Regions from separate parts of the Caulobacter sp. Root1472 genome, predicted to be linked through region 2. Evidence: predicted binding sites of a transcription regulator. Region 2 holds the regulator's gene; each other region holds the start of a gene.

Region 1 (7,455 bases), on a different contig from region 2:
CGCTGGCCGGCGTCATGACCTTCGCCGAACGCCGCCTGCGAGTGTTCGAGTCCTGGCGGCTGACCAAGGGACGCTTCTGGCGGTTGCTGGGCTGCTACGGCCTGGCCGTGGTGCTGATGCTGCCGATCTACATGGTGATGATGACGCTGTACTTCGCCGTCACCTTCGCCTTTTCCGGGGGCGATGTCGGCCGGGCGATGGGCGAGATCGCCCAGCCCGACATGACCTCGGTGGCGGCCTATTTCAATCCGGCGCGGATCGTCTATCTGGTGTTGGCCGGCGCCATGGGCGGGGTGCTGAACGCGGTGATGTACGCCCCCGCCGCCGCCGTTTATCGGGAAATCGCCGAGACCCGGCCGGAAAACCAGGCCGAGGTGTTCAGCTAGTCCTGGCCGGAGCGAAGCGGTTAGCCGCCTCGCCCCGACGGGCTCAGGCCCGCTTGGCCGCCTTCAGGGCCGCCACGCGTTCCAGCCGCCGCTCCTCGTGGCGAGCCAGCACGTCCTTCAGATAGCGGCCGGTCCAGCTGGCCTCGACCTTGGCCACGTCCTGGGGCGAGCCCACGGCGACGATCTCGCCGCCGCCGTCGCCGCCCTCCGGACCGAAGTCCAGCAGCCAGTCGGCGGTCTTCACGACGTCGAGGTTATGCTCGATGACCACCACGGTGTTGCCCTGGTCGACCAGCTCATGCAGCACTTCCAGCAGCTTCTTGGTGTCCTCGAAGTGCAGGCCGGTGGTCGGCTCGTCGAGGATGTACAGCGTGCGGCCGGTGGCGCGCTTGCTGAGCTCTTTCGACAGCTTCACCCGTTGCGCTTCACCACCGGACAGGGTCGTGGCCTGCTGGCCGACCTTGATGTAGCTGAGGCCCACCCGCTTGAGCGTCTCCATCTTGTCGCGGATCGGCGGCACGGCCTTGAAGAAGTCGGCGGCCTCCTCGACCGTCATGTCCAGCACGTCGGCGATGGTCTTGCCCTTGAACAGGATGTCCAGGGTCTCGCGGTTGTAGCGCTGGCCCTTGCAGACGTCGCAGGTGACGTAGACGTCGGGCAGGAAGTGCATCTCGATCTTGATCAAGCCGTCGCCCTGGCAGGCCTCGCAGCGGCCGCCCTTGACGTTGAAGCTGAAGCGGCCGGGGCCGTAGCCACGAGCCTTGCTCTCCGGCAGCTGGGCGAACCAGTCGCGGATCGGGCCGAAGGCGCCGGTATAGGTGGCCGGGTTCGAGCGCGGGGTGCGGCCGATCGGCGACTGATCGATGTCGATAACCTTGTCGAAGTTCTCCAGCCCCTCGATCCGCTCGTGCGTGGCCGGGGCGTCGCTGGCGTTGTTCAGGCGACGCGCGGCGGCCTTGTACAGGGTCTCGATCGTGAAGGTCGACTTGCCGCCGCCCGACACGCCGGTGATGCAGGTGAAGGTGCCGACGGGGATCTCGCCGGTGACGTCCTTCAGATTGTTGCCCTTGGCGCCGACGACCCTCAGCATCTTCTTCTTGCTGATCGGGCGGCGTTGTTCGGGCACCTCGATCTCGCGCACGCCGGTCAGGTACTGGCCGGTGACGCTTCTGGGGTTGGCCATGATGTCGGCCGGCTTGCCCTCGGCGACGATCTCGCCGCCGTGCACGCCGGCGGCCGGACCCATGTCGATCACATAGTCGGCGGTGAGGATGGCCTCCTCGTCGTGCTCGACGACGAGGACTGAATTGCCCAGGTCGCGCAGGCCCTGCAGCGACTGCAGCAGGCGGGTGTTGTCGCGCTGGTGCAGGCCGATCGACGGCTCGTCCAGCACATAGAGCACGCCGGTCAGGCCCGAGCCGATCTGGCTGGCCAGGCGGATGCGCTGGCTCTCGCCGCCCGACAGGGTGCCCGAGCCGCGCGACAGGTTCAGGTAGTCCAGTCCCACGTCGACCAGGAACCGCAGGCGGTCGTTGATCTCCTTCAGGATCCGCCGGGCGATCTCCATCTGCTTGTCGGAGAGGTGGCCCTCCAGCGCCGTGAACCAGTCGCGGGCCGGACGGATGGCCAGGTTCGAGACGGCGGCGATGTCCTGGCCGTGAATCTTGACCGCCAGGGCCTCGGGCTTCAGGCGCTTGCCGTGGCAGACCTCGCAGGGGGTGTCGGACTGGTAGCGGCCCAGTTCCTCGCGCACCCAGCTGCTGTCGGTCTCGCGCCAGCGGCGCTCCAGGTTCGGCAGCACGCCCTCGAAAGGCTTGGCCACCTCGTACTTGCGGGCGTTGTCGTCATAAGTGAACTTGATCTTCTCGCCCTTGGAGCCCTGCAGCACCACCTGCCGCGCGCTCTCCGGCAGCTTGTGCCAGGGCTCGTCCATCGAGAAGCCGTAGTGGCGGGCCAGGGCCTGCAGGGTCTGGGTGTAGAGCGGCGAAGGCCCCTTGGCCCACGGCGCCACCGCGCCCTTGTGAAGCGACTTATCCTTATCTGGCACCACGAGGTCGGCGTCGAAGGCGAGCTTGGCGCCCAGGCCGTCGCAGGCCGGGCAGGCGCCCGCCGGGTTGTTGAACGAGAACAGGCGCGGCTCGATCTCGGCGATCGTGAAGCCGCTGACCGGGCAGGCGAAGCGTTCGGAGAACAGCAGCCGGCGCGGCTCCTTCTCGCCTTCCTCGACATTGGCCCATTCGGCGACCGCGAGGCCGTCGGCCAGGCGCAGGGCCTGCTCGATCGAGTCGGCCAGCCGCTGCTCCATGCCGGCCTTGGTGACGATGCGGTCCACGACCACGTCGATGTCGTGCTTGAACTTCTTGTCCAGGACCGGGGCGTCCTCGATCGGATAGAACTCGCCGTCGATCTTCAGCCGCTGGAAGCCGGCCTTCTGCCACTCGGCGATCTCCTTGCGGTATTCGCCCTTGCGGTCGCGGACCACGGGGGCCAGCAGGTAGAGGCGCGTGCCTTCGGGCAGGGCGGTGATCTTGTCGACCATCTGGCTGATGGTCTGGCTCTCGATCGGCAGGCCGGTGGCCGGCGAATAGGGCACCCCGACCCGCGCCCACAACAGGCGCATGTAGTCGTGGATCTCGGTGACCGTGCCCACCGTCGAGCGCGGGTTGCGCGAGGTGGTCTTCTGCTCGATCGAGATGGCCGGCGACAGGCCCTCGATCAGGTCCACGTCCGGCTTGCTCATCAGTTCCAGGAACTGGCGTGCGTAAGCCGAGAGGCTCTCGACATAGCGGCGCTGGCCCTCGGCGTAGATGGTGTCGAACGCCAGCGAACTCTTGCCCGAGCCGGAGAGGCCGGTCAGCACGACGAGCTCGCCCCGCGGGATGTCGACGCTGACGTCCTTGAGATTGTGCTCCCGCGCGCCGCGCACGCGGATGAAGTTCAGTTGTTCAGCCATGTTTTCCGGAACGCGTGAGGCCGTGAGGGGAGCCACGGCGAGACGGCTATATGTAGGGCCCGGAACGCCGATTAACACAAGAACAAGGTGCGAACAAATGTCGCGATGGCGGCACGTGGCGGCAGACTGCTGACATCAGATGTCAGCAGGGGTTCAGCGACGCCTCAGAGCCGCGCCGCCGCCAGGATCGGGCCGCCGTTCCTGGCCTGGACCAGCACCGCCGTGCGAAGGACGGGGTCGGCGGGCGGCTTGGCGGCGAAGCCGACCGGAGCGCCGGTCCAGCCGCCCAGGCGGGTCAGCTCCACGACCACGTCGCGGTGGGGCAGGGTCTTGCCGTTGTTCTCCCCGCGCTGGATGGCCACCTGCCGCACGCGGGGATCGTAGCGCACCAGCCAAACGTCGGCGCCGGCCTTGGGCGCCTGGCCCGCCCCGATCTCGACCCGGCCACGCGACAGGGCCACGGTGGCGTCCATCGTCGGGCGGGCCCGGCGAAGGGCCAGGTCCAGGTCGCGGGCGTTCGTGCCGATCAGGTCCTCGCGACCTTCGATCACCATCTGCGGCGTGCCCAGCTGGGCGCCCAAACCGCGTGCGTAGGCCTTTTGTCGGTCGGTGTAGGCCGGCTTGGCGAAGGTGTCCTTCCAACCGAGTTGGTCCCAGTAGGTGACGCCGAAACTCAGGGCCAGCACGTCCGGCCGGTCGACGATGGCGTTGAGGTTGGCGTTGGCCGGCGGGCAGGACGAGCAGCCCTGGCTCTGGAACAGTTCCAGCACCACCGGCCGCTGGGCCGTGCCGCCCGCGCCGGACATCGACCAGGCGCCCACGGCGGCCGCCAGGGCCGCGCCGGCCGCCAGGCTGGCCCAGGCCGTCCTGCGCATCATTGTCCGGGTCATTGGCCGCGTTCCTCGTTGATCTCGAGGGTTCAGTTCGCGTCGGGGCGGCCGAAGGTTACGGCGTTCACGAACAATAAACCGCCTTTGGAAGGGCGACCTTCAGCACCCATGGCGTCTATGTCCGGACGGATCGCGCGTCGGGCGCGCCGAAGGGGGACGACGGGCGTGGCCAAGACGGCGGCGAAAAACGATGCGAAGGCGCCGGCCAAGAGCAAGTCCGGCAAGGCCGCCAAGGCCGCTCGCCAGCGCTCAGAGATCGACGACGTCATCACCCTGGCCGTCTGCGTCGCCTGCACGATCTGGGCCTTCAAGATCATCGTCGACCTGGGCGTCCTGAGCTTCTGACGGTTGGTCAAAGCCGCGCGTCACCGCAAGGTTTGGCGCGCGACGATCAATCCGCCCTGGGGAAGGACCGTCGTGCGGCGGGGATGTTTTCAAGGCGGCAACGGCCATTTCGGCGTGTTCGAACCGTAGGGTGTTCGCGAAGCTACGACGCGCCGCCCAGCGCCGCGTCCAGCGCCGCCGCCAGCCGCTGGGCCGCGATCGGCTTGGCCACGAAACCGTCCATGCCGGCGGCCAGGTAACGGTCGGTCTCGTGGGCCAGCACGCTGGCGGTGACGGCCAGGATCGGGGTGCGGGCTCGGCCTTCGGCGCTCTCGCGCGCGCGGATGACCCGGCCGGCTTCCAGCCCGTCCATGCCGGGCATGTGGATGTCCATCAGGATGGCGTCCCAGGACCCGGTCTCCCACAGGGCCACCGCCTCGTGCCCGTCGCAGGCGACGTCGCAGGCGACGCCCAGGTGGCCCAGCATGGCCTGGAGGACGGTGCGGTTGACCGCGTTGTCGTCGACGACCAGCATCTTCAGCGCGCCGTCCAGGGCAGGGGCGGCGCCAGCCGCCTCGACGGAAGGCGGCTGAACGAGAGAGCCCAACGCCGGGCAGGGGACCGCGAAGGTGAAGCGCGCACCGCCGCCCGCCGGACTCTCGAAGCCGATCTCGCCGCCCATCAGGGTCACCAGCTCGCGGCAGATGGCCAAGCCCAGGCCGCTGCCGCCCGAGCGGCGGGTGCTCGAGCCGTCGACCTGGACGAACTTGTCGAAGATCTGGGCGCGGCGTGTTTCGGGCACGCCCATCCCGGTGTCGGTGACGGCGCAGGTCAGGGTGGCGGCGTCCCCGCCGAGCAGCACGACCACGCCGCCCGCATCGGTGAACTTGATGGCGTTGGAGATCAGGTTGCTCATCACCTGGCGCAGCCGCGCGGCGTCGCCATCGCGCCAGCCGCCGGCCCGGGGCGCGATCTCCAGGGTGAAGTCCAGGCCCTTGTCGCGGGCCAGGCCGCCATAGAGCTGGCGCAGGGTGTCGGCCAGGGCGTCCAGGTCGAAGGGGGCGCGGACGACCTCCATCTTGCCCGCCTCGATCCGCGAGATGTCGAGCACGGCGTTGATCACCGCCAGCAGGGCGGCGCCGGACTGACCGATCAGGGCCAGGCGGGCGCGCTGCCGGGCCGACAGGGTGTCGCGCTCCATGGCCTGGGCCATGCCCAGCACGCCATTCAGGGGCGTGCGGATCTCGTGGCTCATGGTTTCGAGGAACTCGGTCTTCGCGCGGCTGGCGGTCTCGGCGGCGACGGCCAGATCCTGGGCCTCGGTGCGCAGGCGGCGGTTCTCCTCCAGCTCGGCCTCGAGCTTGCGGTTGAGAGCGTCCGACGCCAGGCGGGCCCGCAGTTCCCGCATCATCGCGCCCCGCATCAGGGCGGACATGCCCAGGGCGGCGAAGGCGCCGGCCACGCCGATGAAGCCGTACTGGCCGACCAGGTCGCCGGGCGCGTTGCGGGCCATCGCCAGCAGGCCGATGATCGCCGCGCCTACGCTGGCCAGGGCCACGCGCCAGGTCGGGGCCGAGGTGGCGAAGGCCAGAGCCATCAGCACGAAATAGACCAGCTTGGCAGGCTCGAAATGCAGGATCTGGTAGGCGACGACATTGGCCATGAACAGGGCGTTCATCGCCAGGGCGGCCGTTTCCAGGCCCGGCATTTCGGGCGGCCGAGCCTTCAGCCGACGCCAGAGCCAGAAGCCGGTCGCGGCGGTCGCCAGCGCCAGGCTCTCCAGCACCAGCAGGGCTACGCCCCGCTCGTAGAAGGGATGAGAAACGCTGATCAGGCTATAGTAGGTGGCGGCCGCCAGCAGATAGCCGCGCAGGATCGGCACGCACGGGCCGACGATCTCCCGAGTCGGAATCGGTTCCGGCTTGCCAATCGCCTGCTTCATGAGCCCCCGCCCGTGGTTTCCACCGCTGACCTTGATGGACGCTAGGCGATCCAGGTTAAGTCGCCATTGAGAACGCTACCGTTCCTGGACCAAGCTCGAGCCGAAGAAACCTAGGCGGCGCGATCAATCCGCGCGGCGTAGCAGCCGGGCTTGGCGTAGTGGGCGTGCAGATAGGCCACGCCCGGATCGGCCAGCATCCGCTCGATCACCGGCTCGGCCGCCGAGCCCTCGACGACGTCGGCGTCGCGCAGCATGCCGGATGCGTCGAAGCCGCGCAGCGACAGCAGCCGGCGGCGCAGGGCGGGCGGAAGGACGTCGGTGGTCGAGGCCGGCGCCTGCGCGGCCTCGCGCACATAGATGGCGTAGAGGGAGCGGAACGGGGTGTCGGCGGCCTGGTGCTCGTGGTTCAGCAGGATCAGGCTCTCGCCTGGCGCGGCGTCGTCCAGGGTGACACGGCAGGGGAAGGCGAACGGCGCGTCGGCGACCACGCGCAGCATGCCGCGCTCGGCCAGGGCCGCGTCGTCGAGGGCGAACAGCGGCGCGAACGGCTCGATCGGCAGGCTGGAAACGGTGAAGGACATGGGGCTCTCCTGGTCTGGAGCCTGTTGTGACCCCTTCTCGGGGAGGCCGACACCCGATCCTTGCGCCGATCCTTGCGGTTGCATCGAACTTGCCGAACATCGGTCGATCGCCTAGAAGGTCCGTGCTCGAAATCCCGGGCCGACCGATGGAGGCTGCCATGGACATTGCGATGGACGACCGTTTCGCCCTTTCCGCAGACCTGACCATGGTTGCCCATGCCCGCCTTCATCACCCTGGATTCCGTTCGCGCCGACACGCCTGACGGCCGCGTTCTCTTCGACAATCTGAACCTCGCGATCGGGGCCGAGCGCATCGGCCTGGTCGGCCGCAACGGCGTGGGCAAGTCCACGCTGCTGTCGCTGATCGCCGGGACCTCCG
Region 2 (7,455 bases):
TCGCCGCCTGCCTGCGCGGCGAGCCGACCCCCGCCCAGGTGGCCGCGGCGGTCACCGCCATGCGCCTGCGCGGCGAGACGGTGGGCGAGATCACCGCCTGCGCCCGCGCCATGCGCCGCGCGGCCATCCACCTGGACCACCCCTATGACGTGGTCGACGTCTGCGGCACCGGCGGCGACGGCCTGCACACCCTGAACATCTCGACCGCCGTGGGCTTCGTGGCGGCCGGCGGCGGGCTGAAGGTGGCCAAGCACGGCAACCGGGCGATCACCAGCAAGTCGGGCACCGCCGACGTCCTGGCCGCCCTGGGGGTCAATATCGACGCCTCCCTCGTCCAGCAGCGCCAGGCGCTGGACACCGCCGGCATCTGCTTCCTGTTCGCCCAGTCGCACCACGGGGCGATGAAGCACGTCTCGCCGATCCGCCAGCAGCTGGGTTTCCGCACCATCTTCAACCTGCTGGGCCCGCTGACCAATCCCGCGGGGGCCAAGCGCCAGGTCGTCGGCGTCTCGGCCCATCGCTTCGTCGAACCCGTGGCCAAGGCTCTTGGGGCCTTGGGAGCGGAGCGCGCCTGGTCGGTGCACGGGGCCGGCATGGACGAACTGACCACCACCGGCGAGACCGAGGTCGCCGAATGGCGCGACGGGTCCCTGCGGCTGTTCACGATCACCCCCGAGGCCGTGGGCCTGCCGCGCGCGGCGCTGGCCGACATCACCGGCGGCGACCCCGCCTTCAACGCCGCCGCCCTGACCGCCCTGCTGGACGGCCAAAAGGGCGCCTATCGCGACATCGTCATGCTCAACGCCGCCGCCGCCTTCCTGGTGGCCGACAGGGTCGAGACCCTGCGCGAGGGTGTCGAGCTGGCCGGCGCGGTGCTCGACGACGGCCGGGCCAAGGCGGCCCTGGCCGGCCTGGTCGCCGCCACCAATTCAGAAATCGCCGCATGACCGACATTCTCGCCAAGATCGCCGCCTACAAGCGCGAGGACGTGGCCGATCGTAAACGGCGGCGTGCGTTCGCCCAGGTCGACGCCGCCGCCAAGGCCGCCAGCAGCCCGCGCGGCTTCAAGGCCGCGCTGGAGGCCGGCCATGCGCCGGGCAAGCTGTCGCTGATCGCCGAGATCAAGAAGGCCTCGCCGTCCAAGGGCCTGATCCGCGCCGACTTCGACCCGCCGGCCCTGGCCCGCGCCTACGCCGAGGGCGGCGCGGCCTGTCTGTCGATCCTGACCGACGGCCCCAGCTTCCAGGGCGCCGACGGCTACCTGATCGACGCCCGCGCCGCCGTCGCCCTGCCCTGCATCCGCAAGGACTTCCTCGTCGATCCCTGGCAGGTGGCCGAGAGCCGCGCCCTCGGCGCCGACGCCATCCTGGTGATCCTGGCGATGATCGACGACGCCCTGGCCGCCGACCTGATGAGCGAAGCCGCTCGCCTGGGCATGGACGCCCTGGTCGAGGTGCATGACGAGGCCGAGATGGAGCGGGCCGGCAAGCTCGGCTCCACCCTGGTGGGGATCAACAACCGCGACCTCAAGAGCTTCGTGGTCGACCTCGCCGTCACCGAACGTCTCGCCGCCCAGGCGCCCGCCGACGCCCTGCTGGTCACCGAGAGCGGCCTGTTCGTCCACGACGACGTGGTGCGCATGGAAGCAGCCGGCGCCAAGGCCATGCTGGTCGGCGAAAGCCTGATGCGGCAGGTGAACGTGGCGGCGGCGACCAAGGCGTTGCTGGGCTAGGGCTGGATCATTCCACGACCCGCCAGGCGCCGAGCGGGCGCACCGCCGCGCAGGCCGGACCGCCGTCCTTGTCCCTGCCCGGCAGGCGGGCCTCCAGGATCTTGCCGGCAAGCGCCTGCTCCAGCAGGTCGGTCGGCAGGGCGTGGATGTCGATCTTGGCGCGGCGGCTCCAGGGGGACGCCGCCAGGCCGGCCTGGCCTCCGATGGCGATGTAGACGAAGCGCCGGACCGGCCCTTCGCTGCGGACGAACTCTCCCAGGAATTTCGGCCCCGGCGTGATCCGCACGGGGACATCGAACGACAGCGGTCCGCCAGCGGCGACGACCTGCCCGACCGCTTCGCTTTTCTTGTTCTGCAAGCTGTAGGCGACCCCCGGGACCGGGTCCTGGATCGTCAGCCTGAGCCTGATCGTTTGACCCGCCGCCATACAACCCTCCTGCGCCCGTGACGCTCGATGTTTCGTCTCGGCGCATCACCACACGAATGGGATCCGCGCCGCCTTGCGCTTGCGATACGGCGGGTTCGTCGCCGAACCGCGGGGTCAAGGCTGCGTCCTCCACAAGGCCCGCGGCTATCCGGCGTTCAGCAGCCAAACCTCGTGCATGACGGTCTCCCCCGATATCCCGGCGCGACTACAGCCGCCTTGGCCGCGTGGGTCAATCGCGCGGCGTGCGGGACCGATTCTCGGTAATGCGCTGCGCTCCAGCCCGCCTGGATGTTCGATCCGGGACGCCCGAGGCTTGAATTTACAGGCGAATTCGACCGCCTCTCCGCCGAACACCGTTAACTTGACATCAACGAAGAACACCTAGAGAACATTCACAGAGGTTTGCGGTTTGTTCCGCGACGACTGGCGAGGCCGGACATGCTCACGCGCAAGCAGCACGAGCTGCTGATGTTCATCCACGAACGGATCAAGGAGACCGGCGTCTCCCCCTCCTTCGACGAGATGAAGGAGGCGCTGGACCTGGCGTCCAAGTCGGGCATCCACCGACTGATCACGGCGCTGGAAGAGCGCGGCTTCATCCGCCGCCTGGCGCACCGGGCCCGGGCGCTGGAGGTGGTCAAGCTGCCGCAGCAGGCCACCGCGGCCGCGCCGCCGAAGGGCCGCGGCGCTTTCAAGCCCCAGGTGCTGGAAGGCGGCGGCCAGGCTCCGGCCGCGCCGGCGCCGATCGCCGCCGACAACACCCGCGAGCTGCCGATTCTGGGCCGCATCGCCGCCGGCACGCCCATCGACGCCATCCAGCACGAGCGTGAGCGCCTGCCGGTGCCCGAGACCATGCTGGGGGCCGGCGAGCACTATGTGCTCGAGGTCCAAGGCGACTCGATGATCGAGGCCGGCATCCTGGACGGCGACTATGTGATCATCCGCAAGGGCGACACGGCCAACAGCGGCGAGATCGTCGTGGCCCTGGTCGGCGAGGAAGCCACCCTCAAGCGCCTGCGCAAGAAGGGCGGCTCGATCGCCCTGGAGGCCGCCAACCCCAAGTACGAAACCCGCATCTTCGGTCCCGACCAGGTCGAGGTGCAGGGCAAGCTGGTGGGGCTGATCCGGCGGTATCACTAGATTCATCCGCTCATCCCGGCGAATGCGGGGACCCAGATCGTAGGGCGCCGAGTCTGATTGGACGGACTCGGCGTCTTTCTGTTTTGGCGCTCGACCATGCCATCTGGGTCCCGGCATTCGCCGGGATGAGCGGAGTTTGGGCGATGGAACGAAAGCCCCCTAGGTCGCCATCCCCGCCGGCCGGTTCTCCACATATTGCGGCACGTTCAACGGCGGCAGCCAGGGCTCGCGACGCTTGACCCAGACCTCGTACTGCGGCGTGAACTGGCCGATCTCGTCCAGCCCGCCCAGGTGGATCTCGATCTCGCCGTCCCCCTCGCCATTCTCAGGCCAGGAGGCCGCCGTCCAGAACAACGGCGAGCCGCAGGTCGGGCAGCCGTGGATCAGGCCGTGCTCGGCGCCGGTCCAGATCGCCGGTGAACCCTCGATCCGCACCTTGTCCGCCCGGAACGCCGCAAAGGCGTTGAACGGCGCGCCATGGCGCTTGCGGCAGGTCAGGCAGTGGCACAGCCCAACCCGCAGCGGTCCGCCGGTCGTGACATAGCGCACCGCCCCACACGCGCACCCGCCTTCCCGCTCCATGATCGTCTCCATCGCTCGTCCCGGCCTAAACGCCCGAAGCGCCGCTCGGCTCAGAAGGCCTTTGCGTTCGGCGAACGGGTCATCGGCCCGTCGGGCATCCACCGGGGTTCAGGCGGCGGTCCAGTCCACGGTCGGACGCCCCTCAACGGCTGGGCCCAGACGATCCACCATTCGCCGCCGCGCCGATAGAGCTCGGCCGCCCCACCCGCGGCGAAGTCGTCGGCGTCGAGCACGATGCGGTCGCGGCAGGCCGGGGGGATGGACGGCGCGACGCCGCGCAGCACCACGATCTCGGCCTCGGCGCACATCGCCGCCAGGCCGTCGGCGTCGGGCGCGGCCTTGCTCCACGACAGGGCCAGGGCCACGGGCGCTCCGGCGGCGGGGGCGCAGGCGCGCCGGTCGCAGGCGTAGAGCGGGCTGGGCGCGGCGCTGTCCGGCAGGGTCAGGCCGCGGCGACGGCTCCACAGCTCGGCCCCGAACCGGCGGGCGTCGGGGCGCAGCAGCACCGCCTCGCGGCCCTGGCGCACGGCCGCCGTGGTCCCGTCCGGCGCGATCCAGGCGTCGGGCGGCGCCGCGCGCGGCCACAGGGCCACGGCCAGGGCCAGGGGCGCGCCCAGCCAGCGCAGGCGGCCGCGCCACAGGCACAGCAGCATCAGGCCGACGAAGGCCAGGGCCAGGGTGAACGGCGGGCCGCTGGCCACCACCTTCTGGGCGCCGCCGGCGCTGGCGAAGCCGTTGGCGATCCCCATCATCGCGGCGATGCCCCAGCCGGCGATCGCCAGGAACGGCCGGCCCAGGCCGAAGGGCTCCAGCGCCGCGCCCAGGGCCAGGAACGGCATGATCACGAACGACGACAGCGGCGCGACCAGCAGGTTGGCCGGCAGTCCCCAGACGGCGACGCGGTTGAAGTGCTGCATGGCGAACGGCCCGGTCGCCATGCCGGCCACGAAACTGGCGCCGACGCTGACCGCCAGCCAGCTGAGCGCGCCCTGGATGGCCCGGATCCACCAGGGGGCGGAAATCTCCCGCACCGGGCGCGGCCAGGCCTCGGCCAGGGCCACCAGGGCGGCGGTGGCGGCGAACGACATCTGGAACCCTGGCGCGCCCGCGGACTCCGGCTGGACGATCAGGATGACCAGGGCGGCGATCGCCAGCCCATGCAGGGTGATGGCCTGCCGGTCGAACAGGATGGCGGCGAAGGCCACCGTGGCGGTGATCGCCGCCCGCAGGGCCGGCGGCGGCGCGCCCGAAATGACAAGATAGGTCGCGACGGCCGCCAGGCCCGCCACGGCCGCGACCTTCTTGCCCGGAACCCGCAGCGCCGCCCAGGGCCAGGCGGCGATCAGCAGCCGCACCAGGCCAAAGGCGAAGCCCCCGACGATGGCCATGTGCAGGCCCGAGATCGACAGGATGTGGGCCAGGCCCGAAGCGCGCATGGCGTCGGTCTGGTCCTGGGTGATCCAGGCCTCGTGGCCGGTGACCATGGCCGCGGCGACGCCGCCGCGCGCCACGCCCATGTCCTCGACGATGCGGCTGGCCAGCCGCCAGCGGAAGGCGTTGACCGCCATGGCCGCCCGCAGGCGCCACGGCGGCGGGTCCAGGGTGGCGGGTTGGGACTGTCCGATCGCGAAGCCGACGCCGCCCACGCCGTGGAACCAGGCGTCGCGGGCGAAGTCGTAGGCTCCCGGCGCGGCCGGCGGCGGCGGCGGTCCCAGCATGGCCCGCAGGCGGATCGCCTGGCCGGGCGCGGGGATGTCCTCGGCCTCGACGGTCACCCGCACTCGCTTGGGCGTGTCCTCCGGAGCCAGGCGGCTGATCCGCACCGGCGCGATCAGCAGCCGCGGCCCGCCCGCGCCGGGACTGACCACGTCGACCACGAAGCCGTCGATCGTCATCACCGTCCGCTCGCCCGCCAGGATCGGCGCGGCCACCGCGTGCGAGCGGACCTTGCCGGCCAGCGCCCCGGCCGCCAGGAAGGTCGCCAGCACCAGGACCACCGACAGCCCCGTCGCCGACCGCCGCCCGATCAGCGCCGCCAGAATCGCCAATCCGGCCGCCAGTCCGGCCAGCAACGCCCAGGACGGCTCGGCCCTCAGTTCCAGGTAGCCGGCCGCGCCGAGGCCGAAGGCCACCGGCGACCACAGCATCCAGCGCTCGCGATTGGCGTCGATCTCGTCGATCAGCGAAGCTGTTACCGCTCCCACGCTAGGACGCGCGCGAAGACGCGTGCTAAGACGCGCCGCCCAGCCACCGGACATGTCCGGTGACGTCCTCGCCACGTCCGTGGCCTCCAGTTCGTCAGCCTTGATCCCGATGACCAATTCCCCCTCGCCCCCCTCAGGCGTCGTCACCCGCTTCGCCCCGTCGCCAACCGGCTTCCTGCATATCGGCGGCGCACGCACCGCGCTGTTCAACTGGTTATATGCACGCCATACGGGTGGGAAGTTCCTTGTTCGCGTCGAGGACACCGATCGCGAGCGTTCGACCGAGGCGGCCGTCGCCGCGATCTTCGAAGGCCTGGACTGGCTGGGCCTGAAGTCCGACGACGAGGTGGTCTTCCAGTATAGCCGCGCCGACCGTCACCGCGCCGTGGTGGAGGAGATGCTGGCCGCCGGCCGCGCTTATCGCTGCTGGATGACCGTCGAGGAGCTGGCCGCGGCCCGCGAGGCCGCGCGGGCCGGCGGTCCGGCCCTGCGCTCGCCCTGGCGCGACGCCCCGCCGCCCAACGACCCCAGCCTGCCGCACGTCATCCGCTTCAAGGGACCGACCGAGGGCACGACCCTGGTCGACGACCTGGTCAAGGGTCCGGTGACCTTCAACAACGCCGACCTGGACGACCTGGTGCTGCTGCGCGCCGACGGCGCCCCGACCTACAACCTGGCCGTGGTGGTCGACGACCACGACATGGGCGTCACCCACGTGATCCGCGGCGACGACCACCTGAACAACGCCGCCCGCCAGACCCTGATCTACCAGGCCAATGGCTGGACCCTGCCGGCCTTCGGCCACATCCCGCTGATCCACGGCCCCGACGGCGCCAAGCTCAGCAAGCGCCACGGCGCCCAGGCGGTCGGCGAGTTCGCCGACATGGGCTACATCCCCGAGGGCATGCGCAACTACCTGGCCCGCCTGGGCTGGGGCCATGGCGACGACGAGGTGTTCAGCGACGAGCAGGCGATCGCCTGGTTCGACGTCAAGGACGTGGTCAAGGCCCCGGCCCGCCTGGACTGGGCCAAGCTGAACTTCATCAACGGCCAGCACCTGCGCCAGGCGGACGACGCCCGCCTGGCCGACCTGACCCTGAAAGCCCTGCAGGCCCAGAGCGCCGAGCTGCCGGCCGACGCCGCCCAGCGCCTGCTGGCGGTCGTGCCGCAGGTCAAGGAAGGCGCCAAGACCATCCTGGAGTTGGCCGAGCACTGCGCGTTCGCGCTGAAGGTGCGTCCGCTGGTCCTGGAAGAAAAGACCGTCAAGCAATTGACCGACGAGACCGTCGAGCGCCTGGCCCGCCTGCGGGCCCAGCTGGGCGCGGCGCCGGTCTGGGGCGTGTCGGAGCTGGAAACCCTGTTGAAATCCT
Region 3 (7,455 bases), on a different contig from region 2:
GCCCAGGTGGGGGACCAGCCGTCGCCATTGGCTGGGAATGCCGGCGCCGGCGTCGTTGCAGTCATAGTGCTGCTGGACGCCGGCGATCAGCAGCGGGCGGCCGTCTTCGAAGCGAGGCGGGGGCAGGTCGTTGCGGGGCGTGCTGTCGAGCATGATGGGCTCCACCAGAGTCAGGTTGGCGATATCGCGCCTGGCCCGCACCTGTTCGGGCGTGACCCCGAACTGGTCGCGGAAGGCGCGGGTGAACGCTTCGTGCGAGCCGTAGCCGGCTTCCAGGGCCACCGACAGGATGTCGGGAGCCCCTTGCGCCAGCGCCCGCGCCGCTTCCGACAGCCGCCGCGCGCGCAGATAGCCGATCACCGGGCGACCGGTGGCGACCACGAAGGCGCGGGACATGTGGAAACGCGAAATCCCGCCGGCCTCGGCGATGTCGTCCAGGTCGAGAGGCTGGGCGAAATGGCCTTCTATGAACCAGATGGCTTTCTCGACAGGGTTCATGGGCGGGTCTCGCGACGAAGCATGCAGCAGGGATAGCGCGGGCTTCCAGCGGCTATTTGATCGCGATTGCCCTCAGAGCAAAGTCCGCTGCGCCGGTTCGTCGGCCGTCGGCTCCGCGGTCTCGCCTCGGCGGCGCAGTTCGGTTTCGGCGCTGAAGCGGAGGTTCGGGTCGCGATCCTGGGCGAAGGCCCGCAGCGTTTCGATGCCGAGGCGATTCCAGGGCTTGCCGCGTTCAGGACCGGCGGGCACGCGCGGCAGCAGGCCCGGCTCGCGGCTCCAGGCCAGAAGCTGCTCCAGCGGGGCTTCGTCGAGCATGTCGCGCAGATGATGGGCGGTGACGTAGGCGTCCGGCAGGGCCCGATGGGCCGGCAGGCCCAGCTCGCGGACCAGGCCTTCGGGCCTGCGCTGGTAGCGCAGCATCTGGTTGGAGAAGCTGGTCAGGTGCGGCCACAGCCGCAGAGCGCACTTCCACGTGCAGATCCAGGGCGCGCCGCCGGTGAACCTCGGCGTGCAGTAGCGCTGTTCGAAGGCGGCGCGGTGGGCGGCGAGGGCCTGGACGCCGCCTTCGGGCTTCAGGACCTCGCCCGCCACCGCCTTCCAGAACGGCGCGCCGGCGACGTCGTCGTCGATGATGTGGTGCACCGCCATGGTTTCCGGGGTGATCGGGCGACCGGGATTGACCAGTCGGGATCCCCGGCCCTCGTCGACGCGCCAGCGGCCGTCCGGGCCCAGCGTGACATCCTGCCAGCCGATCTCGCAGACGTCATGCGGACCGTTTCCGGCGGTCTCCAGATCGATCACGCGGAGGCGGGAAGCAGCCATGCAGGGGAATATGGGCCCGGTCGCACGGTTAGGGGAGGGGCGAGGCCCTGCCCCTCCGCCTCAGGCCTTCTCCACGAAGCTGTCGATCACCTTCTTGTCGCCGGCCTTGTCGAACGACACGTTGAGCTTGTTGCCCTCGACGCCCGTCACCTTGCCGTAGCCGAACTTGACGTGGAACACCCGGTCGCCGCGCGTGTAGGCGCTGGCCGCCGAGCTGGCCGAGACCGCGACCAGCCGGCCTTCGCCCTCGATCGGCGCCGAGCGGGCGGCCGAGCCGCCGCTGCGCCAAGTGGCGCCGCGCTCACTGAAACCCGCCGTGCGCTCCTGTGCTCGCTTCCAGCCCGGGCTGTCATAGCTGCCGGCGGTGAAGGTGCTGGTCCCCGGATCGTCCCAGCGCGACGACACCGTCTGCTGCATGCCCGGTCCGCCGCCGTAATAGCCGGTCTCCGAGGCCGCATCGACGTGGGCCAGGGGCAGTTCGTCGACGAAGCGCGACGGCAGCTGGCTGGTCCAGCGGCCATAGACCTGGCGGTTGGCCACGAAGCTGATCCGCGCCTCCTCGCGGGCCCGGGTGATGCCGACATAGGCCAGGCGGCGCTCTTCCTCGAGGCCCTTCTCGCCCTTGTCGTCCATGCTGCGCTGGCTGGGGAACACGCCTTCCTCCCAACCGGGCAGGAAGACCAGCGGGAATTCCAGCCCCTTGGCCGAGTGCAGGGTCATGATCCAGACCGCGTCGTCGCCCGCCCCCTTGTCCAGGTCCATGACCAGCGACACGTGCTCCAGATAGCCTTCGAGCGTGTCGAAGGCGCTCATCGACTGGACCAGTTCCTTCAAGTTCTCCAGCCGCGTCTGGCTGGTGGGGCCCTTGTCGAGGCGCAGGGCGTCGGTATAGCCGCTCTCCTCCAGCACCGCCTCCATCACCCGCTGGTGCGGAGTGGTGGCGGCCAGCGCCCGCCAGCGATCCAGGTCGCGCAGGAAGTTGCTCAGGGCCGTACGGGTGCGGGCCGGCAGGTCGTCGCCGCCGATGATCACCCGGGCGGCGTCGACTGTGGAGATCCCCTCCAGCCGGGCGATCTGCAGCAGCTTCTGCACCGAGGTGTCGCCGATGCCGCGCTTGGGCGTGTTGACGATGCGCTCGAAGGCCAGGTCGTCGTCGGGCGACTGGATCAGGCGCAGATAGGCGTGGGCGTCGCGGATCTCGGCGCGTTCGAAGAACCTGGGGCCGCCGACCACCTTGTAGGGGATCTGCAGCATCACGAACCGCTCTTCGAAGGCCCGCATCTGGAACGAGGCGCGCACCAGGATGGCCATGTGGCTGTATTTGCGGCCGGCCCGCTTGGCCTTCTCGATCTCGTCGGCGACCATCCGGCTCTCGGCCTCGCCGTCCCAGACGCCGCTGACCTTGACCTTCTCGCCGCCCGAGGCCTCGGTCCACAGGGTCTTGCCCAGCCGGCTCTTGTTGGCGTCGATCAGGCCCGAGGCGGCGGCCAGGATGTGCTCGGTGGAGCGGTAGTTGCGCTCCAGCTTGATGACCTTGGCGCCGGGGAAGTCGCGCTCGAAGCGCAGGATGTTGTCGACCTCCGCGCCCCGCCAGCCATAGATCGACTGGTCGTCGTCGCCCACGCAGCAGACGTTCTGGCGCCCTTGGGCCAGCAGGCGCAGCCACAGGTACTGGGCGACGTTGGTGTCCTGGTACTCGTCGACCATCACGTACTGGAAGCGCCGCTGGAAGTCGGCCAGCACGTCCGGATTGGCCGTGAAGATCGTGATGTTGTGCAGCAGCAGGTCGCCGAAGTCGCAGGCGTTGAGGATGCGCAGCCGCTCCTGGTACTGGCGATAGAGGGTGATCCCCCGGCCGTTGGCGAACTCGCCCGCTTCGCTCTGCGGCACGCGGTCGGGCGTCCAGCCGCGGTTCTTCCAGGTGTCGATCAGTCCGGCCAGGGCGCGCGGCGTCCAGCGCTTGGCGTCGATATCGGCGGCCTCGATCAACTGCTTGAGCAGTCGTTCCTGGTCGTCGGTGTCGATGATCGTGTAGCTGGATTTCAGCCCCACCAGCTCGGCGTGGCGGCGCAGGATCTGAGCCGCCACGGAGTGGAACGTGCCCAGCCAGCGCAGGCCCTCGGCCTCGTCGCCGATGATGTGGGTGATCCGCTCGCGCATCTCGCGCGCGGCCTTGTTGGTGAAGGTGACGACCAGCAGCTCCCACGGCCGGGCGCGGCCCGTCGCCAGGATGTGGGCCAGGCGGGTGGTCAGCACGCGGGTCTTGCCGGTGCCGGCGCCGGCCAGCACCAGCACCGGGCCCTCGGTAGCCTCGACCGCCGCCCGCTGTTCGGGGTTCAGCCCCTCCAGATAGGTCCGCGCCGGACCCTCCGGTCCGCGCGGGCGGGCCAGGTCGGAGATGCGGGGGGCGGGAAGATCGCCGGGGAAGCCGTCGGAAGAAGGGGACGAGTCGAAGCCTTGGGACATGGAACATATGTAGCACAAAGATCGTCCGGCTTAAGCCCTTGCGCCGATCCGCCGCCCTCCCTGTCAGGAACTTCGCCCTTCACCTGCCGTTTGTTCGAATGGGACGACAACACGGGAGACCAACGTGGCTGAAGAAACCAATACGAGCGGTGGCGGCGGGACCGGCATGGCGTTCATCATCGGGGCCCTGGTGGTCGTGGTGGCGGTGATCGCCTACTTCGTCTTCGCGGGCGGCGTGACCCAGAAGAAGCGGGTCGACATCAACGTGTCCGCTCCGCAGGTCGAGGCGCCCAAGGTTCCCGACGCGCCCAAGCCCGCCGGCTAGGGTCGGCCAACGAGGAGGACGCCATGGCGCGTCATCACGATATCAGGTTGCAGCACCTGGGGGTGGCCGGCCTGACCTTGCTGGGCGTGCTGCTGCTGATCGCCGCCCTGGTGGTCGGCGGCTGGCGCTCCGGCCTGCTGACCGTGCGGTCGGCCGACCTGTCGATGCGACTGCCGGAAAGGCCGGCGCTGCCGCATCGTTCGCCCGATCCCGCGCCCCTGCCGCTTCCCAAGCCGGGGCCGGGCGTCGAGCAGGGCTAGGTCTGGGACGGTCGAAGATCTTTTGGGCCGAATTCCTCGTCCTTCGACAGGTTCAGGATGAGGAATTCTACTCAGCCGCCCTGCAAGTCGGCCTCATCCTGAGCCTGTCGAAGGACGAGGGCGAGCCTCCGGCGCTGAACGCCCAGCTGTCCACAGGTCCTAGATCGTCCCGGCCTTGCCCGCCTGAGCGCGTTGCAGGGCGAACACCCGGCAGGCCGAGGCCAGGGGGCGCTCGCCGCGTCCGGCGTCGATCCGCTGGATCAGGCCGGCGATGCTGATCTTGTCGGCCCCGGCCGCCGCCTGCAGCACGGCCCAGAATTCGGGCTCCAGGGCCAGGGAGGTCGCGTGGCCGGCCAGGTTGATCGAACGCTTCTTCAGACTGCCCATCTCGCCTGTCCCAATTGCCGTTTGGCTGTGCGCCAAGGTTCCCGCGCGGGTCTCTGAACCCTCTTGAATAAAAATGACGCCATGTCATCTTTATCGGGTCCAGCAGGAGCATGCCCCATGATCGCAGTCACGCAAGTGCTCGGTGGGCCAAAGCCTCGCGAACCGATGAGGCGGATGCGCGGCACGTTCAACCTGCAGCCTTTGCGGGCGCTGCGGGCCGTCCGGCGCCTGCTCGCCGACAAGGAGGACACCGCCCAGGTGTTCGAGATCATGCGGGCCTTGTCGGGCAAGGCGATCCCGAACGGCTACCGCCGGCTGCTGAGCACCCCCGAGGGCGGCCGCATCGCCTACGAGCGCGACGAGTTCGCCGAGCGGCTGTCGGATCCGGCGTGGCTGGAACAGTTCGGCCCCGGCACGGTCGGCGCCGCCTATCGTGACTTCATCGCCCCGCGTGGCCTGTCCGCCGCGGGCCTGGCCGAGGAAAGCCGCAAGGTTCGCGAGGGCGACGTCGACGCGGCCCATCCCCTGGCCTGGTACGCACGACGCATGCGCGACGTTCACGACGTCTGGCACGTGCTGACCGGCTACGGCACGGACGCGCTGGGCGAGGTCTGCGTGGTGGCCTTTTCCCACGCCCAGACCCGTAGCCTGGGCTTCGCGGTCATCGCCCTGGCCGGGGCGCGCCATCTGCAGAAGGCGGCGCCGGACCTGCCCTACGGCAAGGCGGTGCGCGAGGCCTGGCGCAACGGCCGGGCGGCCGCCTGGCTGCCGGCGGTCGACTATCCGGCCTTGTTCGCCTTGCCGCTGGACGAGGCGCGCCGGACCCTGAAGATCGCGCCCAACACCGCCTACCAGGGCATCCCGCCGCGGCGCCGCGACCGAGCCTAGCCGCACATGAAAGGCGCCAAGGCTTGACCGTTCCCAGCGTTCGGTAGTTGAACTACATAACGCACCAGGCGTCCGTTTTTCGAGAGTTCGCATGATCACCCGCCGCTTCAAGCTGGTCGGCCTGGCCCTGTTCGGGGTCGCCTTCGCCCTGGCCGCGACGCCCGTCCTGGCCGCCGACACCCAGGTGGCGGTCGCCGCCAACTTCACCGAGCCGGCCAAGGCGGTCGCCGCCGCCTTCAAGGCCAAGACCGGCCACACCGCCACGCTGAGCTTCGGCTCTTCGGGCCAGTTCTACACCCAGATGGCGCACGGAGCGCCGTACGAGGTGTTCCTGTCGGCCGATGCGGAACGACCGCTGAAGGCCGAGCAGGAGGGGCTGGCCGTCCCCGGCGCGCGGTTCACCTACGCCGTCGGCCGGCTGGTGCTGTATTCCCGGACGCCAGGCCTTGTCGACGGCAAGGGCGCGGTGCTGGCGTCGGACCGGTTCGCCAAGCTGGCCATCGCCGATCCCGCCGCCGCGCCCTATGGCGAGGCCGCGGTGGAGACGATGCGCAAGCTCAAGGTCTACGACGCCCTGGCGCCGAAGATCGTCCGGGGCGCCTCGATCACCCAGGCCTACCAGTATGTGGCCACCGGCAACGCCGAACTGGGCTTCGTCGCCCTGTCGCAGGTGATCGACCAGCCCGGCGGGTCGCGCTGGCTGGTCCCGGCCGCTGACCACGCCCCGATCCAGCAGCAGGCCGTGCTGCTGCGGACAGGCGAGAAGAACCCCGCGGCTCTGGCGTTCCTGACCTTTCTGAAGTCCCCGGCCGCGATCGCCATCATCAGGCGCTACGGGTACGAGGTGCGCTAGGGTCCGTGGGCCGTTGCCGGCCTTGGGCCGAATTCCTCGTCCTTCGACAAGCTCAGGATGAGGAATTCTACTCACCCTTCTTGGCGGCAGCCCTCATCCTGAGCCTGTCGAAGGACGAGGGCGCCGCCTCGACGCCGAACGGTCCACAGGACCTGGGGCGCCATAGGGCGGATTAGTCGGCGAAGCCGCTTCGCCTGCCACGCTCTAGCGTCGGCTATAGCGCGCAATCAGCGGATCGGCCGCGGCCTGGTCCAGGATCCAGTCGCGAAAGACGGCGATCTTGCGCACGCGGCGGCGTTCGGCCGGATAGGCCAGCCAGTAGCCGCCGCCGTAGTTGGCGGTAATGTCGAACGGCGCGACCAGCCGGCCCTGGGCGATCTCCTGGGCGAAGAAGATCGGCGAGCCCAGCGCGAAGCCCTGGTCGGCCAGGGCGGTAGCCACCTCCAGCGCCTGGGCGTCGGCCGACAGGCGCGGCGGGGCGCGATCGTCGCTGGCGTCGACGCCGGCCGCTTCGAACCAACGCACCCAGAAGTCAGGAGACCCGATCCGCGGGGCCCGCAAAAGGTCGGCCGGATTCGTCAGGCCGCCGGAGCGCGCCAGGACGGTGGGCGTGCACAGCACGGTCTGGACGGAGGGGACCAGCAGATGCGCCTCCATCCCCGGCCAGACGCCGCCCCCGGCCCGCAGGGCCAGGTCGAAGGGCTCGCGCTGCAGGTCGACCACCCGGCTGGAGGCGTCGAGCCGCACGGCGATGCGGGGGTGGGCGATCTGGAAGCCGCCCAGGCGCGGCGCCAGCCAGTGGCCGCCGATGCTCTGCACCGTGGTGATCGACAGCACGCCCTCCTCGGTGTCGACCAAGTCGGACACCGCCGTGCGCAGGACGCTCATCGCCTCGGTCGCCGCCCGCGACAGGCGCTCGCCCGCCGGGGTCAGGGTCACCTCGCGGGGCAGTCGCG
Region 4 (7,455 bases), on a different contig from region 2:
TGGTGGAAACCATGGAAATGACGGCGGAGCTGATCCAGGCTCGTAAGGACCTGGAGCTGTCGTCGGTCGTCGCCAACGGCGCCACGGCCAAGCTGGCCGATGCGGTCGCCGCCCTGGCCGCCGCCCGCACCGCGGTCGTCGAAGCCCACGCTGAACTGGACGAAGTCCGTCTGCGCATCGGTATCCGCACCAAGCTGATCGGCGTGATCAGCAAGCCGGCGGGCTCGGCTCAGACCGATCTGCGCGTCGCCGTCTAAGTTACATTGCAAATAGTTTAATACCTTGGGCCCCTAATCTAGGTTAGAGGCCCAAGGTATGCATCTCGATTTCCTGCTCATTTTTGGTTGGACATTGATTCTAGGCGTCAGCCTTTTGGCTTGGCGCCTGGGCGGGCGAGTCGAGCGGCAAGTGGCCTTGCTGGTGGTGGTCATGTCTCTGGCCATTACCTTGATCGGCCTGATACCGGACAAGGCGATCCAGAAGCCCAGCTATTTCCTGGTCGACGGCCTGTTCGGCGCCGGGCTGATGGTGATGGCGATGCGGTACACCACCGCCTGGCTGGGGGTCGCCGTTCTCCTGCAGGCCGCGCAATTCAGTCTTCACGCCTATTATCTGGTGGGCGGCAAGATGTACGACACCTTCTACGCCATGGTGAACAACCTGGTCAGCCTGGGCGTGCTGGTGTGCCTGACCGCCGGATGCCTGCTGGCCTGGCGCAAGCGGCGACGCGCCGGCGAAAACTGACCGCCGCAAAATAATTGCCGGCCGCGGACGATTCGTTCGTTCCGCCGCAAAATCTCTCCTTGCCATCGCCGTCGAAAAAGAGTTTGTCGCCGGCGGGCCACATCCCCCCAACGGGATGCAGTCCATCTGTAAGGATGGGAGACATCGATATGACGACCCTCGCCAAGCCGGCGATCCGCCCGGCTCGCCCCGAGTTCTCTTCCGGCCCGTGCGCCAAAAGGCCCGGCTGGACCCCCGAAAATCTCAGAAACGCCGTGCTGGGCCGGTCGCACCGCTCCAAGCTGGGCAAGGGCCGCCTGAAGGCCGCCATCGACCAGACGCGGCAAGTGCTGGAAGTCCCCGCCGACTTCCTGATCGGCATCGTCGCCGGCTCGGACACCGGCGCCGTCGAGATGGCGATGTGGTCGATGCTGGGCGCCCGCCCGGTCCAACTGCTGGCCTTCGAGTCCTTCGGCAAGGACTGGGTCACCGACGTCACCAAGCAACTGAAGCTGCCGAACGTCGAGGTGCTCGACGCGCCCTACGGCCAGCTGCCCGACACGTCCAAGGTCGATCCGGCCAAGGACCTGGTCTTCACCTGGAACGGCACCACCTCGGGCGTCCGCGTCCCGAACGCCGACTTCATCTCGGCCGACCGTGAAGGCATCACCATCTGCGACGCCACCAGCGCCGCCTTCGCCCAGGACCTGGACTGGACCAAGCTGGATGTCGTGACCTTCTCCTGGCAGAAGGCCCTGGGCGGCGAGGGCGCGCACGGGATCCTGATCCTGTCGCCGCGCGCCGTGGCCCGCCTCGAGAGCTACACCCCCGCCTGGCCGATGCCGAAGCTGTTCCGCATGACCAAGGGCGGCAAGATCGCCGCCGACATCTTCGAGGGCGCGACCATCAACACGCCGTCGATGCTGTGCGTCGAAGATGCCCTGGACGCCCTGAAGTGGGCCGCCTCGATCGGCGGCCTGGAAGCCATGCAGGCTCGCGCCGACCAGAACCTGGCCGTGCTGGCCGACTGGGTCGCCCGCACCCCGTGGGTCGAGTTCCTGGCCGCCACGCCGGAGATCCGCTCCAACACCTCGGTGTGCCTGAAGGTCGTCGATCCCACGATCGCCGCCCTGCCGGACGACGCCCAGGCCGACTTCGCCAAGAAGCTGGCCAGCCTGCTCGAGAAGGAGGGCGCGGCCCTCGACATCGGCGGCTATCGCGACGCCCCGGCCGGCCTGCGCATCTGGTGCGGCGCCACGGTGGAGGCTTCGGACCTCGAGGCCCTGACGCCCTGGCTTGACTGGGCGTTCGCCACCGTCTCGGCCGAACTGGCCGCCGCTTAAGCGTCTCCCACTTCGCGGCTGAAATCCTCGTCCTTCGACAAGCTCAGGATGAGGATTCCGGACTGCCGCATTTCAGTAGCCCTCATCCTGAGCTTGTCGAAGGACGAGGGCGCGCACCGAATTCTCCGTAAGGAATCCCCCACATGACCGCTCCCCGCGTCCTCATCGCCGACAAGCTCAGCCCCGCCGCCGTCGACATCTTCAAGAACCGCGGCGTCGACTTCGACATCAAGGTCGGCCTGTCGAAAGACGAACTGATCGCCGTGATCGGCGACTATGACGGCATCGCCATCCGCTCGGGCGCCAAGCTCGACAAGGACGTGATCGCCGCCGCCCACAAGCTGCAGGTCATCGCCCGGGCCGGCATCGGCGTCGACAATGTCGACATCCCCGCCGCCACGGCCAAGGGCGTGGTGGTGATGAACACCCCGTTCGGCAACTCGATCACCACGGCCGAGCACGCCATCGCCATGATGTTCGCCCTGGCCCGCCAGCTGCCGGCCGCCGACGCCAGCACCCAGGCCGGCAAGTGGGAAAAGAACCGCTTCATGGGCGTGGAGCTGTACGCCAAGACCCTGGGCCTGATCGGGGCCGGCAACATCGGCGGCATCGTCGCCGACCGGGCTCTGGGCCTGAAGATGAAGGTCGTGGCCTACGACCCCTTCCTCTCGCCCGAGCGCGCCATCGAGATGGGCGTCGAGAAGGTCGAGCTGGAAGACCTGCTGGCCCGCGCCGACGTCATCACCCTGCACACCCCGCTGACCGACAAGACCCGCAACATCCTGTCGGCCGAGAACCTGGCCAAGACCAAGAAGGGCGTGCTGATCGTCAACTGCGCCCGCGGCGGCCTGGTCGACGAGGTGGCCCTGCGCAAGCTGCTGGACGACGGCCATGTCGGCGGCGCGGCCTTCGACGTGTTCGTCACCGAGCCGGCCAAGGAAAACCCGCTGTTCGGTTCGGACAAGGTCGTGGCCACCCCGCACCTGGGCGCCAGCACCAGCGAGGCCCAGGAGAACGTGGCCCTGCAGGTGGCCGAACAGGTCAGCGACTACCTGCTGACCGGCGCGGTCACCAACGCGCTGAACAGCCCCTCGATCACCGCGGAAGAAGCCCCCAAGCTGAAGCCGTTCGTGGCCCTGGCCGAGAAGATCGGCGCCCTGGCCGGCCAGATGGTCGACTTCGGCATCTCCGCCATCGACATCGCCTTCGAGGGCGAGGTCTCCAAGCTGAACGTCAAGCCGATGACCTCGGCCGCCCTGGCCGGGATCCTCAAGCCGATGCTGGCCGAGATCAACATGGTCTCCGCCCCGGCCGTGGCCAAGGAGCGCGGCATCACCGTCTCCGAGAGCCGCCAGGAGGTCAGCCCCACCTATGACAGCCTGATGCGCATCACCATCACCACCGAGAAGGGCAAGCGCGCCTTCGCCGGCACGGTGATCGCCGGCGCGCCGCGCATCGTCGAGGTCAAGGGCATGGAGCTGGACGCGGGCTTCTCGCCGGCCATGCTCTACATCAACAACCTGGACAAGCCGGGCTTCATCGGCGCCCTGGGCATGCTGCTGGGCGAGGCGGGCGTCAACATCGCCACCTTCAACCTGGGCCGTGTCTCGGCCGACGAGGACGCCATCGCCCTGGTCGGCGTCGACCAGGCCCCGGACGAGGCCCTGCTGGCCAAGATTCAGGCCCTGCCACACGTCAAGGAAGCCCGCGCCCTGACGTTCTAGGGGACTCCGATCCTTCTCCCCTTACGGGAGAAGGTGGCCTGCGTAGCAGGTCGGATGAGGGGTTTCTCAGGCGTTCGAAGCCGCGTCCGGTCGAAAGGCTGGGCGCGGCTTTCGCGTTCATCGACCCCTCATCTGTCGGCTTCGCCGACACCTTCTCCCGCAAGGGGAGAAGGAAGAGAGCGTGCAGATCCGGTGCAATCGACGAGGCGATCCGGCCAAGACGCCGTCCGGCCATTTTCAAGCCTCACCGGACCGGCTAGGTGCGGACGGTCCCAGCCAGGAGCCCCGATGTCCCTCCGCGCCCGCAAGATCAACCGCCTGGTCTTCATCGTCTTCCTGGCCGCCGCCGCCTTCGCCCTGGCCAAGGCCCTGCTGCCCGACGACGACAGCATCGGCCTGATCCCCTGGGACAAGGCCAAGCACTTCCTGGTCTTCTACGTGCTCAGCATCCTGGCCAGCCTGGCCCTGCCGCAGAGCCGGCTGCACCGCATCGGCCTGGCGATCCTGGCGTTCGGCGGGGCGATCGAGATCCTGCAGGCTTTCGTCGGCCGTGACGCCTCGTGGTTCGACCTGTTCGCCGACGCCTGCGGCATCAGCGCGGCGTTCGGACCGATGCTGGTCAGCCAGTGGTGGCGGGCCAAGCCGCGGTTCTAGGCCGGTCCTCGTTCCGCCCCTTCGGCGCGTCATTCCAGCGCATCCCTGAATCGCGACCCGGCTCCGCTTGACTCTCCATGCCCGGAGGATCAGAACAAAAGTGGAACATCGGAGATGCAGGGATGCCCGGGGCGAAGCCCGCCCTTTCGGCTTTGAGAGCCCAGATCGCCGCCCTGGAGGCGGGGACTCGGACTCCGCCTCCCGTCCTGCCGTTCGGGGATCCGCGCATCGACGGCTGCTTTCCGGCCGGCGGCCTGCCGCGCGGCGGCTGGCACGAGGTGGGCGGGGCCGGACTGGAGGAAGAGACCGGCGCCGCGCCCGCGAGCTTTTCCGCCTTGCTCTTGCGGCCGTTGGCCGCGTGGGGCGCGGTGGTCTGGGTGATGCGGCGCGCCGACCTGCACGCCCCGGGCCTGGTCGGGCTGGGCTTTCCCACCGGCCGGCTGATCCAGGTCAAGGCTCGCGACGAGGCCGAGGTGCTGTCGGTGCTGGAGGACGCCCTGGCCACGGTCGGCGTCGCCGCGGCGATCGGCGAGGCGCAGAGTCCCGACCTCAAGGCCGGCCGCCGCCTGCAGTTGGCTTGCGAACGGCGCGGCGCGACCGGGGTGCTGCTGCGACGACGGCCCTATGGCGGCCCGGCCGGCAAGGTTCGCGAGGTCTCCGGCGCGGCCGCCCAGACCCGCTGGCGCATCGCCGCCGCGCCCAGCCAGCCGCCGCCGGGCGACCCGGGCCTGGGCCCGCCGCGCTGGCGGGTCGAACTCGAACGCTGCCGGGGCGGCCGTCCCGGCGCCTGGATCCTCGAACAAGCGGAGGCCGCCGATGGCCCGCATCCTTTCCGTCTGGTGTCGCAATTGGCCGATCACGACATGGGCGAGGAAGAATACCGTCGCACCGCCTAGATCTTCCCCCCGTGGGGGAGGTGTCGGCGAAGCCGACGGAGGGGGGAATCATAGGCCGCCGGCCCGTGGCCGGGTCGACCTTCCGATCACGCCCCCCGCCGGTCGCTTCGCGACCGCCTCCCCCGCAGGGGGAGGGCCTGTTTTGCCTCCTCCCCCCGTCGCCCTGGTCGCCACAGAAGGCGGCACGCGCCGCCTGGCCGCCGTCGACGACGCGGCCGCGGCCCTGGGCCTGTTCGTCGGCCAGAAGGCCGCCGACGCGGCGGCCCTGGTTCCGGACCTGCTCACCGCCGACCACGACCCCGATGGCGACCGCGCGGCGCTGGAGATCCTCTGCGACTGGTGCGTGCGCTTCTCGCCGGCCGTGGCCATCGACGGGCTGGACGGCCTGTTCCTCGATGTCGAGGGGGTGTCGCACCTGTGGGGCGGCGAGGCTTTGATGTTGGACGACCTGCTGGCGCGGCTGGAGCGCTGGGGCGCGCCGGCCCGCGGGGCGATCGCCGACACCCCCGGCGCGGCCTGGGCCCTGGCCCGCTACGGCCCCGATCGCACGATCGTCCCGCCCGACGGCCAGGGCCCGCTGCTGGCCCCGCTGCCGGTGGCGGCCCTGCGGCTGGACGAGGCGGCCCAGGCCCAACTGCCGCGCCTGGGCCTGTTCCAGGTCGGCCAGCTGCTGGCCCTGCCGCGCGCCCAGCTGGCCCGGCGGTTCGGGCTTTCCGCGGTGATGCGCCTGGACCAGGCCCTGGGCGCGGCCCGCGAGGCCCTGGTCTTCCGCCGCCCCGCCACCCCGTGGTTCGACCGCCTGGCCTTCTTCGAGCCGATCAGCGCCCTGTCCGACCTGGAGCGGGTCACCGGCGACATCTGCGCCCTGCTGTGCGCCCGGCTGGAGGCCGAGGGGCGCGGCGCGCGGCGGTTCGAGCTGGTCTTCCACCGGCTGGACGGCAAGGACCAGCCGGTGCGGGCCGGCCTGTCGCGCCCGGGCCGCGACGCCGCCCGCATCGCCAAGCTGCTGAAGCCGAAGCTGGACACGGTCGATCCGGGCTTCGGGATCGAGGTCGTCACCCTGTGGGCCGCCGAGGTCGAGCCGCTGTCGACCGCGCAACGGAACCTGAACGCCGACGCCGACGCTGACGCCGGCCTGGAGGAGGGCCTGGCGCCGCTGGTCGACCGGCTGGTCAACCGCCTGGGCGAGGACCGGGTGTGGCGGGCCGATCCGTATCCGAGCCACGTGCCGGAACGTTCCGTGGTCCGCCGCGCGCCGCTGGATCCCCGACCGGAAGACGCCTGGGACCCGGACCGTCCCCGGCCGACCCGCCTGCTGCGCCGTCCCGAGGCGATCGAGGTGATGGCCAAGCTGCCCGACGACCCGCCGGTCCGCTTCACCTGGCGCGGCCGGTCGCGCCGCGTGCGCCTGGCCGAGGGGCCCGAGCGGATCGGCCAGGAATGGTGGCGCAAGACCTTCGACGAGGTCGGGCCGGGCAAGGTGCGCGACTACTACCGGGTGGAGGACGAGACGGGCGAACGGTTCTGGATTTTCCGCGCCGGCCTGTACGGCGACGGGGACAAGGCCCCGAAGTGGTGGTTGCATGGCCTGTTTGGCTAAGACCCTCCCCCTGTGGGGGAGGCGATCGCGCAGCGATCGGTGGGGGGATACGGCCGAGGCGGGACCACTCCCCCCTCCGGCCCATTTGGGCCGCCTCCCCCATGGGGGGAGGGTCTAGCCATGACCACCCACCGCTACGCCGAGCTCCAGGCCACCACCAACTTCTCGTTCCTGCGCGGCGCTTCCCACGCCCAGGAGCTGATGCTGACCGGCCAGGCCCTGGGCCTGAGCGCCGTGGGGGTCACCGACCGCAACAGCCTGGCCGGGGTGGTGCGGGCCTGGACGGCGGCCAAGGACCTGCAAATCCGCGCCCTGACCGGCTGCCGGCTGGACTTCATGGACGGCACGCCCAGCCTGCTCTGCTATCCCTCCGACCGCGAGGCGTTCGCCCGCCTGACCCGCCTGCTGACCGTGGGCCAGCGCCGGGCCGAAAAGGGCGAGTGCCACCTGTCCTGGAAGGATTTCCTGGAGCACGCCCACGGCCAGCTGGCCCTGGTCGTGCCGCCGGCGAAACT

Evidence for each region. The regulator LexA, encoded in region 2, represses DNA repair genes until DNA is damaged. The targets are predictions, from matches to a motif close to ATGTTCNCNANNTGTTCT.
Region 1: the regulator LexA is predicted to act here: its motif matches at 3,419-3,436, upstream of uvrA (excinuclease ABC subunit UvrA).
Region 3: the regulator LexA is predicted to act here: its motif matches at 3,787-3,804, upstream of ASD47_RS22335 (ATP-dependent helicase).
Region 4: the regulator LexA is predicted to act here: its motif matches at 4,536-4,553, upstream of ASD47_RS25045 (ImuA family protein).

What each region holds. Positions count from the first base shown of each region.
Region 1 covers NZ_LMFX01000027.1:34,343-41,797, forward strand. The annotation lists gene ASD47_RS17860 (hypothetical protein) at 1-386, shown strand, start outside; gene uvrA (excinuclease ABC subunit UvrA) at 430-3,339, opposite strand; gene ASD47_RS17870 (thioredoxin family protein) at 3,504-4,229, opposite strand; gene ASD47_RS17875 (hypothetical protein) at 4,395-4,574, shown strand; gene ASD47_RS17880 (ATP-binding protein) at 4,717-6,495, opposite strand; gene ASD47_RS17885 (DUF1203 domain-containing protein) at 6,606-7,076, opposite strand; gene ASD47_RS17890 (ABC-F family ATP-binding cassette domain-containing protein) at 7,293-7,455, shown strand, end outside.
Region 2 covers NZ_LMFX01000001.1:142,863-150,317, reverse strand. The annotation lists gene trpD (anthranilate phosphoribosyltransferase) at 1-947, shown strand, start outside; gene trpC (indole-3-glycerol phosphate synthase TrpC) at 944-1,732, shown strand; gene ASD47_RS00690 (DUF5990 family protein) at 1,740-2,159, opposite strand; gene lexA (transcriptional repressor LexA) at 2,598-3,299, shown strand; gene ASD47_RS00680 (GFA family protein) at 3,459-3,893, opposite strand; gene ASD47_RS00675 (ComEC/Rec2 family competence protein) at 3,932-6,139, opposite strand; gene gltX (glutamate--tRNA ligase) at 6,195-7,455, shown strand, end outside.
Region 3 covers NZ_LMFX01000045.1:201,106-208,560, forward strand. The annotation lists gene ASD47_RS22325 (AraC family transcriptional regulator) at 1-498, opposite strand, end outside; gene ASD47_RS22330 (DNA polymerase III subunit epsilon) at 571-1,320, opposite strand; gene ASD47_RS22335 (ATP-dependent helicase) at 1,381-3,786, opposite strand; gene ASD47_RS22340 (hypothetical protein) at 3,911-4,111, shown strand; gene ASD47_RS22345 (hypothetical protein) at 4,135-4,371, shown strand; gene ASD47_RS22350 (ribbon-helix-helix domain-containing protein) at 4,531-4,758, opposite strand; gene ASD47_RS22355 (Coq4 family protein) at 4,876-5,646, shown strand; gene modA (molybdate ABC transporter substrate-binding protein) at 5,738-6,499, shown strand; gene ASD47_RS22365 (LysR substrate-binding domain-containing protein) at 6,704-7,455, opposite strand, start outside.
Region 4 covers NZ_LMFX01000051.1:105,048-112,502, forward strand. The annotation lists gene ASD47_RS25020 (hypothetical protein) at 1-257, shown strand, start outside; gene ASD47_RS25025 (hypothetical protein) at 409-744, shown strand; gene ASD47_RS25030 (phosphoserine transaminase) at 894-2,066, shown strand; partial or broken gene ASD47_RS27845 (hypothetical protein) at 2,090-2,179, shown strand; gene serA (phosphoglycerate dehydrogenase) at 2,210-3,790, shown strand; gene ASD47_RS26940 (hypothetical protein) at 3,762-3,977, opposite strand; gene ASD47_RS25040 (VanZ family protein) at 4,079-4,444, shown strand; gene ASD47_RS25045 (ImuA family protein) at 4,567-5,340, shown strand; gene ASD47_RS25050 (DNA polymerase Y family protein) at 5,261-6,940, shown strand; gene ASD47_RS25055 (error-prone DNA polymerase) at 7,061-7,455, shown strand, end outside.